DNA from 2 places in the Paenarthrobacter sp. NyZ202 genome. Region 2 is predicted to be linked to the other one. Evidence: predicted binding sites of a transcription regulator. Region 2 holds the regulator's gene; the other holds the start of a gene.
The links. The regulator LexA, encoded in region 2, represses DNA repair genes until DNA is damaged. The targets are predictions, from matches to a motif close to TCGAACANNTGTTCGA.

Region 1: ACPFL9_RS20330 (shikimate dehydrogenase) is a predicted target of LexA. The motif match lies at 5,263-5,278, and genes of this name have one in related genera.

Annotation. Positions count from the first base shown of each region.
Region 1 is NZ_CP187556.1:4,378,500-4,385,146, forward strand. It holds gene ACPFL9_RS20310 (lyase family protein) at 1-900, opposite strand, end outside; gene pcaG (protocatechuate 3,4-dioxygenase subunit alpha) at 897-1,487, opposite strand; gene pcaH (protocatechuate 3,4-dioxygenase subunit beta) at 1,492-2,361, opposite strand; gene ACPFL9_RS20325 (bifunctional sugar phosphate isomerase/epimerase/4-hydroxyphenylpyruvate dioxygenase family protein) at 2,403-4,274, opposite strand; gene ACPFL9_RS20330 (shikimate dehydrogenase) at 4,274-5,170, opposite strand; gene ACPFL9_RS20335 (IclR family transcriptional regulator) at 5,381-6,151, opposite strand; gene ACPFL9_RS20340 (MFS transporter) at 6,353-6,647, shown strand, end outside.
Region 2 is NZ_CP187556.1:1,699,009-1,705,655, forward strand. It holds gene hflX (GTPase HflX) at 97-1,659, shown strand; gene ACPFL9_RS07900 (ATP-dependent DNA helicase) at 1,652-3,715, shown strand; gene lexA (transcriptional repressor LexA) at 3,767-4,513, opposite strand; gene ACPFL9_RS07910 (LysM peptidoglycan-binding domain-containing protein) at 4,862-5,221, shown strand; gene ACPFL9_RS07915 (histidinol-phosphate transaminase) at 5,279-6,376, shown strand; gene hisB (imidazoleglycerol-phosphate dehydratase HisB) at 6,445-6,647, shown strand, end outside.

The sequences.
Region 1 (6,647 bases), 1.8 Mb from region 2:
CAGCACGGACAGCACAGGGTTCTGTTTCTGGGGCATGGCGGACGACACCCCACGCCCGGCAGCCAGGGGTTCGCCGAGTTCGCCAACTTCCGGGCGGCTCAGGAACACCAGGTCCGCAGCGATCTTGCCAAAGGCATCCAGCAGGGAAGCCAGGGAATCGCCCAGGGAAGTCACAGCCAAGCGGTTGGTGTGCCATGGAGCCGGAACTGCGGCCAGGCCGAGCTTGGAAGCCAAGGAGTCGGCCAACGTGAAGGGCGTCTCTGAAGAGCCGGCTGTCAGTTTGGACCCGGATGCCAACGTTCCACTGGCACCGCCAAACTGCACCGGCAACTCCTGCGAAGCCAACCGCGACGCAGCCGCAGCCACCCCTTGGAACCACTGCGCCACCTTAAGCCCGAACGTGTAAGGAAGGGCATGCTGCGTCAGGCTCCTGCCCACGCACAGCGTGTCCGCATGCTGTTCCGCCAGGGTGGCGAGCGCCGTCGTCGTGCCCTTAATCTCAACCAGCAACGCCGAAACGGTGCGGCTGGCCAGCAGCATGAGAGCCGAGTCCAGCACGTCCTGGCTGGTGAGCGAGGTGTGGACGGCCTTGCCCGCACCGACCGCGTCGGCGTCCAAGCTGCGCACGTTCGCGCGGAGTTCACCGAGCAGCGGGATTACCGGGTTGGCGCCGCCTTGGGCACGTTCGGCGATGACGGCGAGGTCATAGCGCCCGGGGTCGGCGGCTTCGGCCACCACAGCTGCCGAACCTTCGGGGGCGAGCCCGGCTTCCTCGAGGACAGCCGCCCAGGCAGCTTCGACGTCGAGGATCGCCGCAATCACGGCACGGTCGCCCGTCAACGCCGTCACCGCAGGCGAGGCAGTGACGGGGCTTAGGAGGCCGAAGTCGCCGTCGGTCATGACTGGTCCGAGGCCAGATCCAGCGAACCGTCCTGCTGGAAGTCCAGGAACACGGTCTCGTCGCCACCCTGCAGGCGGATGTCCCAGGAGAGTCCACCGTCGGGATCGCGGCGTGCGATCAGCGTCTTGCGGCGTTCGGGGTCAAGCGAGCTCAACAGTGGATCGTTTGCCAGCGCTTCCTCGTTTTCCGGCAGGTAGACGCGGGTGAAGAGGCGGTTCATGAGGCCACGGGCGAAGACCGCCACGGAGATGAACGGCGCCGCTCCGGGTTTAAGCGGCCCCGGGTTGACCGTCGTGAAGGTGTACACGCCGGAGTTGCCGACGGAACCGCGGCCCCAACCGGTGAAGGTGTAGCCATCGCGGACCAGGGAGCCGGTGCGCTGGACGATGTTGCCGTCGGAGTCCGGCTGCCAAATTTCCAGGATGGCGTCGGGGATGGTGTTGCCCGCACCGTCGTACACCGTGCCCTGGAGCCGGATGCTGCCGGGGCTGCCCGGTGCCAGGAGTTCGTTGTCCTTGTTAAAGGGAAGGGCGTAGCCGTAGAAGGGTCCGACGGTCTGGCCCGGTGTGGGTGTCAGCTTGCTCATGTGCTTACTCCTCGTCCCCGGCGTCGCCGTATGCTTCGTTCTCGGTCCAGGTCCGCTTGGAACCGGTCAGGATGATGTCCCACTTGTAGCCGAGGGCCCATTCGGGGCTGGTCAGCTCGTGGTCGTACTGCGCAACCAGGCGGTCACGGGCGTCCTGGTCCACGATCGACTGGTAGATCGGGTCCAACGGGAAGAGCTGGTCACCCGGGAAGTACATCTGGGTGACGATCCGCTGGGTGAACTCCGAACCGAACATGGAGAAGTGGATGTGGGCCGGGCGCCAGGCGTTGAGGTGGTTCTTCCACGGGTACGCACCGGGCTTGATGGTGGTGAAGGAGTAGGAGCCGTCGGCACCCGTGATGCAACGTCCGACGCCGGTGAAGTTCGGGTCGAGCGGGGCGGGGTGCTGGTCGCGCTTGTGGATGTAGCGTCCGGCGGCGTTGGCCTGCCAGATTTCCACGAGCTGCCCGGCAACCGGGCGGCCGTCACCGTCGAGGACCCGGCCGGAGACGATGATGCGTTCACCCTGCGGCTCGCCGTTGTGCTGGATGGTCAGGTCCGACTCCAGCGCGTGCACGTCCTGGTGGCCGAACGCCGGCGAGTACAGCTCGATGGTCTCCGGATCTGCGTGGTGCAGGTTCTTGGTGGGGTGGCGCAGGATGGAGCTGCGGTAGGGCGCGTAGTCCAGGCGCGGCATGGTTTCCGGTGCCTTGCCGTTCTTCAGGGCCTCGGCATAGCGCTCGCCGATCGCCTTGATCTCGGCACTGAGGTCCGCCTGCGTTTCCACCTTCTTGGACTCATGCGCGGCGTGTGGCTCAGCTGGCGGCACCAGTTCCTCCGATTCGAGGGCTTGTGCGGTGTTGTCTTGCGGCACAGCCGGCTCCTTTCTATGGATTCTTTGTCGGGTCCGGGCAGCTACGCCCGGTGGAGTGAGTCGTATTGGACGGCGTGGCGGACCGGGGCGTTCGGGGCTCCGTAGCCGTTGTAGTTGCCGCGGCGCTCCACCATTTCAAAGAACACGCTGCCCACCGTGGCGGTGTAGAAGTGGAGGAATTCGCCGTTGGCGTCCCGGTCATACAGGAGGTTGAGTTCCTGGAGCGTGTCCAGGAATCCGGGTTCAAGATCGAACCGCGCATCCAGGTCCTCGTAGTAGTTGGCCGGAATCTGCAGGAACTCAAGGCCGCGGTCCCGCGCCGACCGGGCTGTTGCCACGAGGTCGTCGACGGCGAAGGCGATGTGTTCCTGATACGTTTTGCGTGCCTTTTCGGCCTGCTGCGCAGGGGCGAGGTTCAGCACCAGCCGCACCGCACCATTGCTGGTCTCCATGACCTGCGAGCGGACCAGGCCGCTGGGACTGGGCACCTCGGCGAACGGTTGCGGTTCCAGGGCGAGGGCGCTGGTGTAGAAGAGGACGGCTTCGTCGAAGTGCTGCCATGGCTGGGCCAGGTTCACGTGATCAATCACGGCACTTTGCTGTGCCCGCGGGTGCTCCAGCCCCTCGCCGAACTCCTGCGTCCACGCGGCCGTTCCGTCCGGGTTGCCTTGGCACAGGAAGATCTCGGTGGAGTCCGGTGCAGAAATACCCTGGAACACTTCCTCGTCCGCCTGCACCTTCCGGGCGACCACTGGCGCCTTGAGTTGCTGGGCGCGAGCGGAGGCAATCACCGGAGAGTCGACGTCGAACCCCAACGCGGCGATAGCCGGTTCCGTATGCGAGGCCGCCTGTTCGTTGATGATCACCCTTGCCTGGCCCATGGTCCACAACTGCACGTCCTTGGTCCGGTGCCGGCCCTCGAACTCGAAGCCGAGCTGGCCCAGGAGCTTCTCCAGCTGCGCAGTGTCGTCAGCCTTGACCTCGGCGAAGTTGAACCCGGCGGGCTCGTTCACCTTGGGCAGGGTGGCCAGTTCCATGGGATAACGACGGCGGGAGTTCTCTTGGGCTCCTGCCGAGCCGGACGCCGGGCTGCTTGCCAGCCACTTGGCGCTCTGTTCCTCCAGCCAGATGAGGGAGCGCATGGCATCCACGGCCGTCCGCTCCACGTCCGATTGGCGGAACACATCATTGAAGACCTCCAGGGAAACCGGGCCCGTGTACCCAGCGCGGACCACATGTCCCATGAACTTGGCGAGCTCGAACTGGCCCTCCCCGGGGAAAACCCTGTAGTGGCGGCTCCAGGACAGCACATCCATGGTCAGCTTGGGGGCGTCGGCTACCTGGACGAAGAAGATCTTCTCCGCGTTGATATCCTCGATCGGCGCCGTGTCCCAATCCCGGGAGAGGATGTGGAACGAGTCAAGGCACGTGCCCAGATTGGGGTGGTCCACCATCTCCACCAGGCGGTAGGCGTGTTCGTAGTCGTTGACATACTTGCCCCAAGCCAATGCTTCGTAGGCGACCTTGACGCCGTGGTCCCCGGCCAGTTCGGCAAGTTCGGCCAGCTGTTCCGCCCGCAATTGGTCATCGTCAATGGTCGCTGTGGCCACGTTGGAGCAGACCAGGATGGTGTCCATGCCAAGGCGGGCCATCAGCTTGAACTTGGCTTCCGCGCGCTTGAGGTTGGCTTTCAGCAGGTCCGGTGTGACGCCGTCGAAATCGCGGAACGGCTGGTACAGATCAAGGCCGAGACCCAGGTCCGCCGCCATCTTACGAACGTCTTCGGGGCTGAGCGAGGAGGTGACGAGGTCCTGCTCGAAGATCTCGATGCCGTCGAACCCGGCGATGGCGCAGGCCTGCATCTTCTCCTTCAGCGTGCCGGACAGGCAGACCGTGGCGATTCCCGTGCGCATCAGTGGGCCGCCTTCACGAGTGCGGATTCTTCGGCGGCGATGAGGTCCAGGAAGTGTTCACGCATGCGGTCGCGGTCAGCGTCCCTGCCAGTGAAGATCTTGAAGGCGTCCGCCGCCTGACCAACTGCCATGCGACCGCCGTCGAGCACGTCACAACCCTTGGCGCGCGCCTCGCGGACCAGTTGAGTTTCAATGGGGCGGTAGACGATGTCCGCCACCCAGTGCCGCGGTTCCAGGAGGTCGATGTCCAGGGGCAGGCCCGGGTGGGCGGCCATGCCGATCGGGGTGCAGTGCACCAGGCCGTCGGCCTCGGGCATGATGCGGCCCAGCTCAGAGGTGCTGCGCGGTGTGACGCTTGCGGCCGGGAAGAGTTCGCCGAGTTCGGCAGCGCGTTCGGCGGCACGGCTTGCGTCCATGTCCACGAGGTCAAGGTGCTTGGCGCCGGCCTTGAGCAGGGCATAGGCGACGGCGGAGCCGGCACCTCCGGCGCCCAGTTGGACAACATGGTCGAGCTTGGCCTTCGGGAGTCCATTGCTGAGCGCCGCGCCGAAGCCGGAGAAGTCCGTGTTGTGGCCGACGAACCGGCCGTCCTGGATCAGGACCGTATTTACGGCACCCAGGCGGCGGGCGTCGTCGGAAATTTCGTCAAGGTGCCCCAGGACCAGCTGCTTGCAGGGGTGGGTGATGTTGAGGCCGTTGAAGCCCATCTGCCGGGCGGCTGCGAGGAGCTGCCCGACGGCGATGGCCGGCAGCGCGAGCTCCAGCAGGTCGATGGGGCGGTACAGCAAGCGAAGGCCCTGCACATCGGCCTCGCGTTCATGCATGGGCGGAGTCAGCGAGGGCATCACGCCTTCGCCAATCAGGCCCACCAGAACGGATTCGGCTCGGTTGCTCATCCTCAAGCTCCTTTTACTTTCACGGCCTGCCCGAAGCGCTCAACGCTGTTCGGACCGAACGTATGATTCAGATTACTACAGTTGTTCATATTCCGCACGCCTGTTCTTATCGCGAACATTTTTCCCCCGCGCTCCCCCTCTCCCCCCAACTAGGTCGCACTTAAGCGCGTTTAGCGCGGTCAAAACGCGCACTAATGCGACCCAGTTGGGTCAGCGCTGGGGCAGGCGGGCCGCGAGTTCGGCAGCGGCTTCCTGCAGGGTGGGCACATGGGCGATGAGTTCCTCCATGGTCAGGCGGAACACGGGAACAGCGGTGGCGATCGAAGCGAAGGCATGGCCCTGGGAATTGAGGACCGGGACAGCCACGGCCCGCATCCCTATCTCGTTTTCCTCATCCATCACCGCGTAGCCCTGGCGGCGGACCTGCTCGATCTCCTCGCGGAACTTGTCGCGGTCCGTGATGGAGTGCTCCGTCAAGGCCTCCAGCGGAAGCTCCTCCAGGAGGCGCTTGCGTTCCGCGTCCTCTTCGAAGGCGACGATCGCTTTGCCAACCGACGTCGTATGCAGGGCTCCGAGGTGGCCCGGATCGCTGGTCACCCGGAAAGTCTTGGGGCCATCGACCTTGTTGACCGTCAGATGATGGTCGCCGTCGCGCACTGACAGGATGGTGGCCTCATGTGTTCGCTCGGTGACTCGCTGGAGCACGGGCAGTGCAGTAGCGGCAAAACCGTGATGGTTGGAAACCCGCTGCCCAAGTTGGAATACACGAAGGCCCAGGTGATAGCGGCGACCATCCGCCTCATAGTCCACAAACCCGTCGCGTGTCAGCGAGCCAAGCAGTCGGTAAGTGGTGCTGAACGGCAACCCCGCACTTCGCGCAAGGTCCGCGGCGCTGGCGCCCTTCGGTTCGTCGCCAAGCAAAACCAAAAGGCTCAGAGCCTTGCCCACCATGTCGGTCTTTGTGTCCTCTTTCACACTCATAAGGGAAATGCTCCCACATAGTGAGAGCTATTTCTAGATGGTGATTACTTCTCTTGACAAGTGACCGCACTCACAGCCACTATTGCTGTATTGCACAAGTAGCTCTCACCATGTGGTTACTGTCGGGATAAGCCAGCCGCACCTCGCTCGCGATCCCTCCTTGCTTTACCCGCGACATCGTTGTCACAGAAGGAACCTCCCATGAGCCAAACAATGCCGTCAGCGACGCCCGGCACTGAATCAACAACGGGTACACCCAAGAAAGCCGCACTCGCCAGCTTCCTGGGCAGCGCCGTTGAGTACTACGACTTCTTCATCTTCGGATCCGCCGCAGCGTTGATCTTCCCGCACGTCTTCTTCCCTGACGCTGACGCCAATGCAGCCATCATGTCCTTCGCGACCTTCGGCTTCGCCTACGTCGCACGTCCGGTCGGCGCCATCATCCTGGGTCACTTCGGTGACAGGATCGGCCGGCAAAAAGTCCTCATGTTTACCC
Region 2 (6,647 bases):
GCCCTTTTGGCCCAATCCCGTCAGCCCAGCGCGAATACTGCCCCACGCGCACGCAATCAGCATTATTCTGGAATAGCCGAACAGTCTAAGGAGACCATGACCACCCAGAACCATTCCGGATCCGATTCCGACGCCCAGGACATGAGTCCTGAACAGATCCAGGCCGTCATCGACCGGATTCTTTCCAAGGATGTCCCCGCGCAGGCATCCGGGGACAACCAGGACAAAGGCGTGTTCGGCAAGGCCCAGGCCATCTCCACCCTTGATGAAGAGCACAGCGTCTACGACGGAGAGCAGGAAGACCTGGCCGAACGTCGCGCACTGCGCCGTGTTGCCGGCCTTTCCACGGAACTCGAAGACGTCACCGAAGTCGAATACCGCCAACTCCGCCTGGAACGGGTGGTCCTCGCCGGTCTCTGGACCGAAGGAACGCTGGCCGATGCGGAGAACTCGCTCCGTGAGCTCGCGGCCCTGGCGGAGACGGCCGGGTCCGAGGTCCTGGACGGGCTTGTCCAGCGGCGCATGAAGCCGGATCCCGGTACGTTCCTTGGTTCCGGCAAGGCGCAGGAGCTCAAGGACATTGTTGCCGCCACCGGCGCTGACACCGTGGTGGTGGACACTGAGTTGTCCCCGTCCCAGCGCCGTGGCCTTGAAGACATCGTCAAAGTCAAGGTCGTGGACCGAACCACCCTGATCCTTGATATCTTCGCCCAGCATGCCAAGAGCCGCGAGGGCAAGGCCCAAGTGGAACTGGCACAGCTGGAATACCTGCTTCCGCGGCTTCGCGGCTGGGGTGAGTCGATGTCTAGGCAGGCCGGTGGCCAGGTGGGCGGCGCCGGCGCCGGCATGGGTTCACGTGGTCCGGGTGAAACCAAGATCGAACTCGACCGCCGCCGCATCCGTACGCGGATGGCCAAGTTGCGTCGGGAGATCGCCGCGATGAAGCCGGCGCGCGAGACCAAGCGGGCCAACCGCCGTCGTCATGCCATTCCGTCCGTTGCGATTGCCGGCTACACCAATGCCGGTAAGTCGTCCCTGCTGAACCGGCTGACTGACGCGGGAGTCCTGGTGGAGAACGCCCTGTTCGCTACCCTTGACCCCACGGTCCGCAGGGCGCAGACGCCCGACGGGATCGGCTACACGCTGGCCGATACTGTGGGCTTCGTCCGGTCGCTGCCTACCCAGTTGGTGGAGGCATTCCGCTCCACGCTGGAGGAAGTTGCCGATGCTGACCTGATCCTCCATGTGGTGGACGCTTCCCATCCGGACCCGGAAGGGCAGATCGCTGCTGTCCGGGCGGTGTTCACGGAAGTCGACGCCCGCAAGGTGCCGGAGATCATCGTCCTGAACAAGGTGGATGTCGCCGATCCCTTCGTCGTGGAGCGTCTGAAGCAGAAAGAGCCCCGTCATGCCGTGGTGTCCACCCGCACAGGGCAGGGCATCGCGGAACTGCTGGAAACGATCAGCCAGGCCATCCCGCGGCCCGGTGTCCGGCTGGACGTGCTCATTCCCTACAACCGCGGCGAGCTGATCAGCAAGCTCCACTCTTCGGACGCGGAAATCCTGAGCCTTGAGCACCAGGAAGACGGCACGCGCGTGGTGGCCATGGTCCGTGAAGGGCTGGCCGCTGAACTGGAGTCATTCGTCACCAATGGTTGAAAAGGTGGCGGCGGACGTCGTCGAGTCGCCGGGGGAGAAGTTCACCCTCGGGTTGCTGGAAAAGGCTGTTGCCGGGATGGGCGGCCAAAGCCGTACCGGGCAGCATGAAATGGCCAAGCACGTGACCCGTGCCATCGAGTCCGGGGAACATCTGTTGGTGCAGGCGGGGACGGGTACGGGTAAGTCACTGGCGTACCTGATTCCGTTGATCGCGCATTCCATGGACAGCAACAAACCCACGCTCGTGTCCACCGCCACCCTGGCCCTGCAGACACAGATTGTTGGCCGGGATCTTCCCCGGCTCCTGGAGACCATTGGCCCTGCCCTGGACCGTCCCGTGAACGTGGCGCTGGTCAAGGGCAGGGCCAACTACGTCTGCCTCCAGAAACTCGAGGGTGGTTTTCCCAGCGAGGAACCGTCCGAAGGCCAGCTCTTTTCGCTGGGCGAGGACACCAGTGTCCCGCACTTCGCGGCGTCTGTGGGTGGGCCGTCGTCGCAGTTGGGCAAGGAAGTGGTGCGCCTGAGGGAGTGGGCGGAGACCACGTCCACCGGTGACAGGGACGAATTGATGCCGGGCGTCACGGACCGGGCCTGGAGGCAGGTGTCCGTCACGTCCATGGAGTGCCTGGGAGCGCAGAAATGCCCCCTGGCAGAAGAATGCTTCAGCGAACAGGCCAGGGCCAGGGCTGCAGAAGCCGACGTCGTGGTAACCAACCATGCGATGCTTGCTGTCAGCGCTTTTGAAGGGCTTGCTGTCCTTCCCGAGTACGACGTCGTGGTGGTGGATGAAGCCCATGAGCTCCAGGACCGCGTGACCGGTGCTGTGTCGGGCCAATTGTCGGTGGCCATGGTGCACGCCGCAGCATCCAGTGCCCGGAAGCACACGGCGATTACCGTGGATGCCCTCAACGCCGCGGCCGATAGGCTGGACCTGGCAATTGCAGGAGTTCCCAACGGCTTGCTGCCGAACGGCCTGAACGATGAACAACTGGACTGCATCGACCAGTTGCGTGATGCTGCGCGTGCCGCGCTCTCGGACTCCAAGCCGGATTCGTCGGGCCAGAACGCGGTCGACGGCGGCAGGCAGCTCGCGCGGTCACGGCTTCTTCTCATCCTGGAACTGTCAGAGCGGCTGCTCGCTGCGAAGGAAAACCGCGAAGTCGTCTGGTTCTCCAGGAACAGTACATTCGATCCGCAGCAGGGTTACTCCCAGCCGGATGAAACCGCCCCCGCCCTGATAAACATCGCTCCCCTCAGCGTGGCAGGAAGGCTCAGGGAAGGGCTTTTCGCAGGCCACACCGTGGTGCTCACCTCCGCCACCTTGGCCATCGGATCCGCATTTGAGCCGGCGGCCGGGGGACTGGGACTTGTGGGCGACGGGGCGCCAAGCTGGACAGGCCTGGATGTTGGATCGCCTTTCGACTATCCAAAGCAGGGTGTGCTCTACGTTGCGCAGCACCTGCCCAAGCCCGGGCGCGGAACCTCCCCGGAAGCGCTCGATGAGCTGGAAGACCTGATCCGGGCATCCGGCGGCGGAGCACTGTGCCTGTTCTCTTCACGGCGGGCGGCAGAGGAAGCAGCTGACGCCATGCGCCTGCGACTCGATGACACCATTCTCTGCCAGGGTGAATCCACCATGGCCGCGCTGGTGAAGCAGTTCGCCGACGAACCGGATACCTGCCTTTTTGGGACCATGTCCCTGTGGCAAGGGGTAGACGTGCCCGGCGGCTCGTGCCGGCTCGTGGTCATTGACCGGATACCTTTCCCCCGTCCGGACGATCCTCTGATGACGGCAAGGTCGCGGGCTGTGGCACAGTCCGGCGGCAATGGCTTCATGGCCGTCTCGGCCACGCATGCCGCGGTTCGTTTGGCGCAGGGCGCCGGTCGGCTGATCCGTTCCACAGGGGACAAGGGGGTTGTCGCGGTCCTGGACCCGCGGCTTTCCACGGAACGCTATGGGGCGTTCCTGCGTGCTGCCCTCCCGCCGTTCTGGGCGACGACGGACAGCAAGGTGGTCCAGGGTGTTCTGCGCAGGCTTAGTGCCTCCACGGGCTGACGCTCCCGGAGCGGGAACAGCCTTGAAGCCGCCGCGGGCGCAGCGCCGAAGCTAGAGCGAGCGGAGAACTGAAACGACCTTGCCCATGATGGTGGCCTGGTCTCCAAGGATGGGTTCGTACTGGGTGTTTTGCGGCAGCAGCCATGTGTGGCCGTCGCGTTGCCTGAAGGTCTTCACGGTAGCTTCGTCGTCCAGCAGCGCCGCCACGATGTCTCCGTTGACGGCGTCGTTCTGGCGCCGCACCACCACCCAGTCACCGTCGCAGATCGCGGCATCGATCATGGAGTCGCCGGCGACCTTGAGCATGAACAGCTCGCCGTGGCCTACCAGCTGCCGGGGAAGTGCGAGGACGTCCTCTACGGTCTGGTCAGCGAGGATCGGACCGCCGGCAGCAATCCGGCCCACCAACGGAACCATGGCGGTGTCGCTCGCGCTGGCGAGTTCCGTGACGGCCAGCCCGCCGGTGGTGCGGAGGGTTGCGGGTGCTTCCACGCCCGGGATCGCGGCGCCACTGTCAAGCGTCAGGGGCATCAGGACTTCCATTGCCCTTGGACGCTTGGGGTCCCGGCGAAGGTACCCGAGTTTCTCCAGCTGGGACAGTTGGTGCGTGACGCTGGACAGGCTTGCCAGGCCGACAGTGTCGCCGATCTCACGCATGCTGGGCGGGTACCCGTTGTCATTGACTGACCGCTGGATGGTTTCCAGGATCTTCTTCTGACGGACGGTCAGGCTTTTGGGACTTTTCTGGGGCTGTTGGCTCCGCAGGGGTGCCCCGCCGCCGTTGGCCTTGGATGCCATGTACGCCATTGCCCTTCCGCTCCGCCCGGCCTCCACAAGGAGGTGCCCGGGGATGGGGGTCCGAAAAATGTCAGACCCTCCTGTTCCACTGGAACAGTGCTTGTTCCTTCAGTCAAACGTAGGTCAGGCGCATGCGTTTATCAAACATTTGTTCTAGCGAGTCTCGACATCGTTCGTTGATAAGTGCTAAAAATGTCATAGCAAGGTTCGAATATGTGTTCTATAAATCCTTGGCTCGCATGGAATGTCCGGACGCTGCGTTCGAACATTGGTTCGGGCCGGGGGGACACAAGAATTGGCAGCCTGTCCGGTATCCGGCCCAGGCAATCGCTTAGAAGGGCTCAGCTCATGTCCGCAGTCACCGCGTTCAGTGATTTCCGCAGTACCCCCGTTCCGGCCCGTATCCGGCTGACCCGGCGCGGCAGGATTGTCTTCTTCGGAATCCCGGCCATGCTGTTGGCAGCAGCCCTCCTGAGCCTGGCCGGTTTCATTACCTCTCCGGCCAAGGCATCGGATTCCCCATCCCAGCTCCAGCCGCCCGTGGCTGTCTCCGTGACAGTCCAGCCCGGCCAATCGCTCTGGGGTATTGCCGGGGCCGCCGCCCCGGACCGCGATCCGCGGGATGTCATCGCCGAGATCATCCAGCTCAACGACCTCCCGGGCGGACGCATCCAGCCGGGCCAGCAGCTCTTCGTTCCCGCCGGCTGAGGTGCTTCCAGCTGTCACAGTTACCGGCGGGTCGCCGCGGCCCCTTAAACTGTGGTGGTGAGTGACCAGCTTGAGCGACTTGACCGCCTTCCCCTCCGGACCAACCTGCGTGGACTGAGCCCCTACGGCGCACCGCAGCTTGACGTCCCCGTCCTGCTCAACGTCAACGAGAACACCCATGGCGTCCCGGCCGACGTGCAGGCAGCCATCACCGAGGCCGTCGCCGCGGCTGCGACCAGCCTCAACCGATACCCGGACCGTGAGTTCACCGAGCTTCGGGTAGCCTTGGCGGAGTACCTCGGGCACGGCCTGTCTGCTGACAACATCTGGGCGGCCAACGGATCCAATGAGGTCCTTCAGCAGATCCTGCAGGCTTTCGGCGGCCCGGGACGCAAAGCACTGAGCTTCCCGCCCACCTATTCCATGTACCCCCTCCTGGCCAGCGGCACGGACACCGAGTACATCAGCGGTATCCGGGGAGAGAACTATGGGCTGGATGCCGCTTCTGCGGCCCGCCAGGTGCTCGAGACCGAAGCCAACATCGTGTTCCTGTGTTCCCCGAACAATCCCACGGGCACCGGCCTTGGCCTGGATGTCGTGGAGGCGGTTTACGAGGCCGGTGAGGCCAGCCAGGCAATCGTGATCGTGGACGAGGCCTATCACGAGTTCGCCCACGACAACACGCCCAGCGCACTGACGCTGCTGCCGGGCCGGGAGCGCCTCATTGTCTCCAGGACCATGAGCAAGGCTTTCGCCCTTGCCGGTGCCCGCATCGGCTACATGGCAGCCGCTCCCGAGGTAACGGATGCCATTCGACTGGTACGCCTGCCGTACCACCTGTCGGCTGTCACCCAGGCCACGGCCCTGGCCGCTCTGCACCACCGGGAAGCCCTCATGGCTGATGTGGAGGACATCAAAGTCCAGCGCGACCGGATTGTCACGGAACTCCTTCGCCTGGGCTTGAAGCCGGCCGCGTCGGACTCCAACTATGTCTTCTTCGGCGGCCTGGAAAACCCGCATGCCATCTGGCAGGGCTTGCTGGATGCCGGTGTGCTCATTCGTGATGTCGGCATCCCGGGGCACCTGCGCGTCACGGCGGGAACCGAGAAGGAAACCACAGCCTTCCTGGAAGCGCTGGAAGCACTGCTGGCCTGAGCCGGCCCGCCGGCCAACTAAACTTGTTACCAGAACCCACCCGAAACTTGTTGTAGAAGGACATCCCAATGAGCGAAATCGGCGCTACGCCGTCCGCTGCCCGCACTGCACGCATGGAGCGCACCACCAGTGAGTCCTCCGTCCTGGTCGAAATCAACCTGGATGGTTCGGGTGTCTCGGACATCAGCACCTCGGTTCCCTTCTATGACCACATGCTCACGGCTCTGTGCAAGCATTCGCTGATCGACATGACCGTCAAGGCAACAGGGGA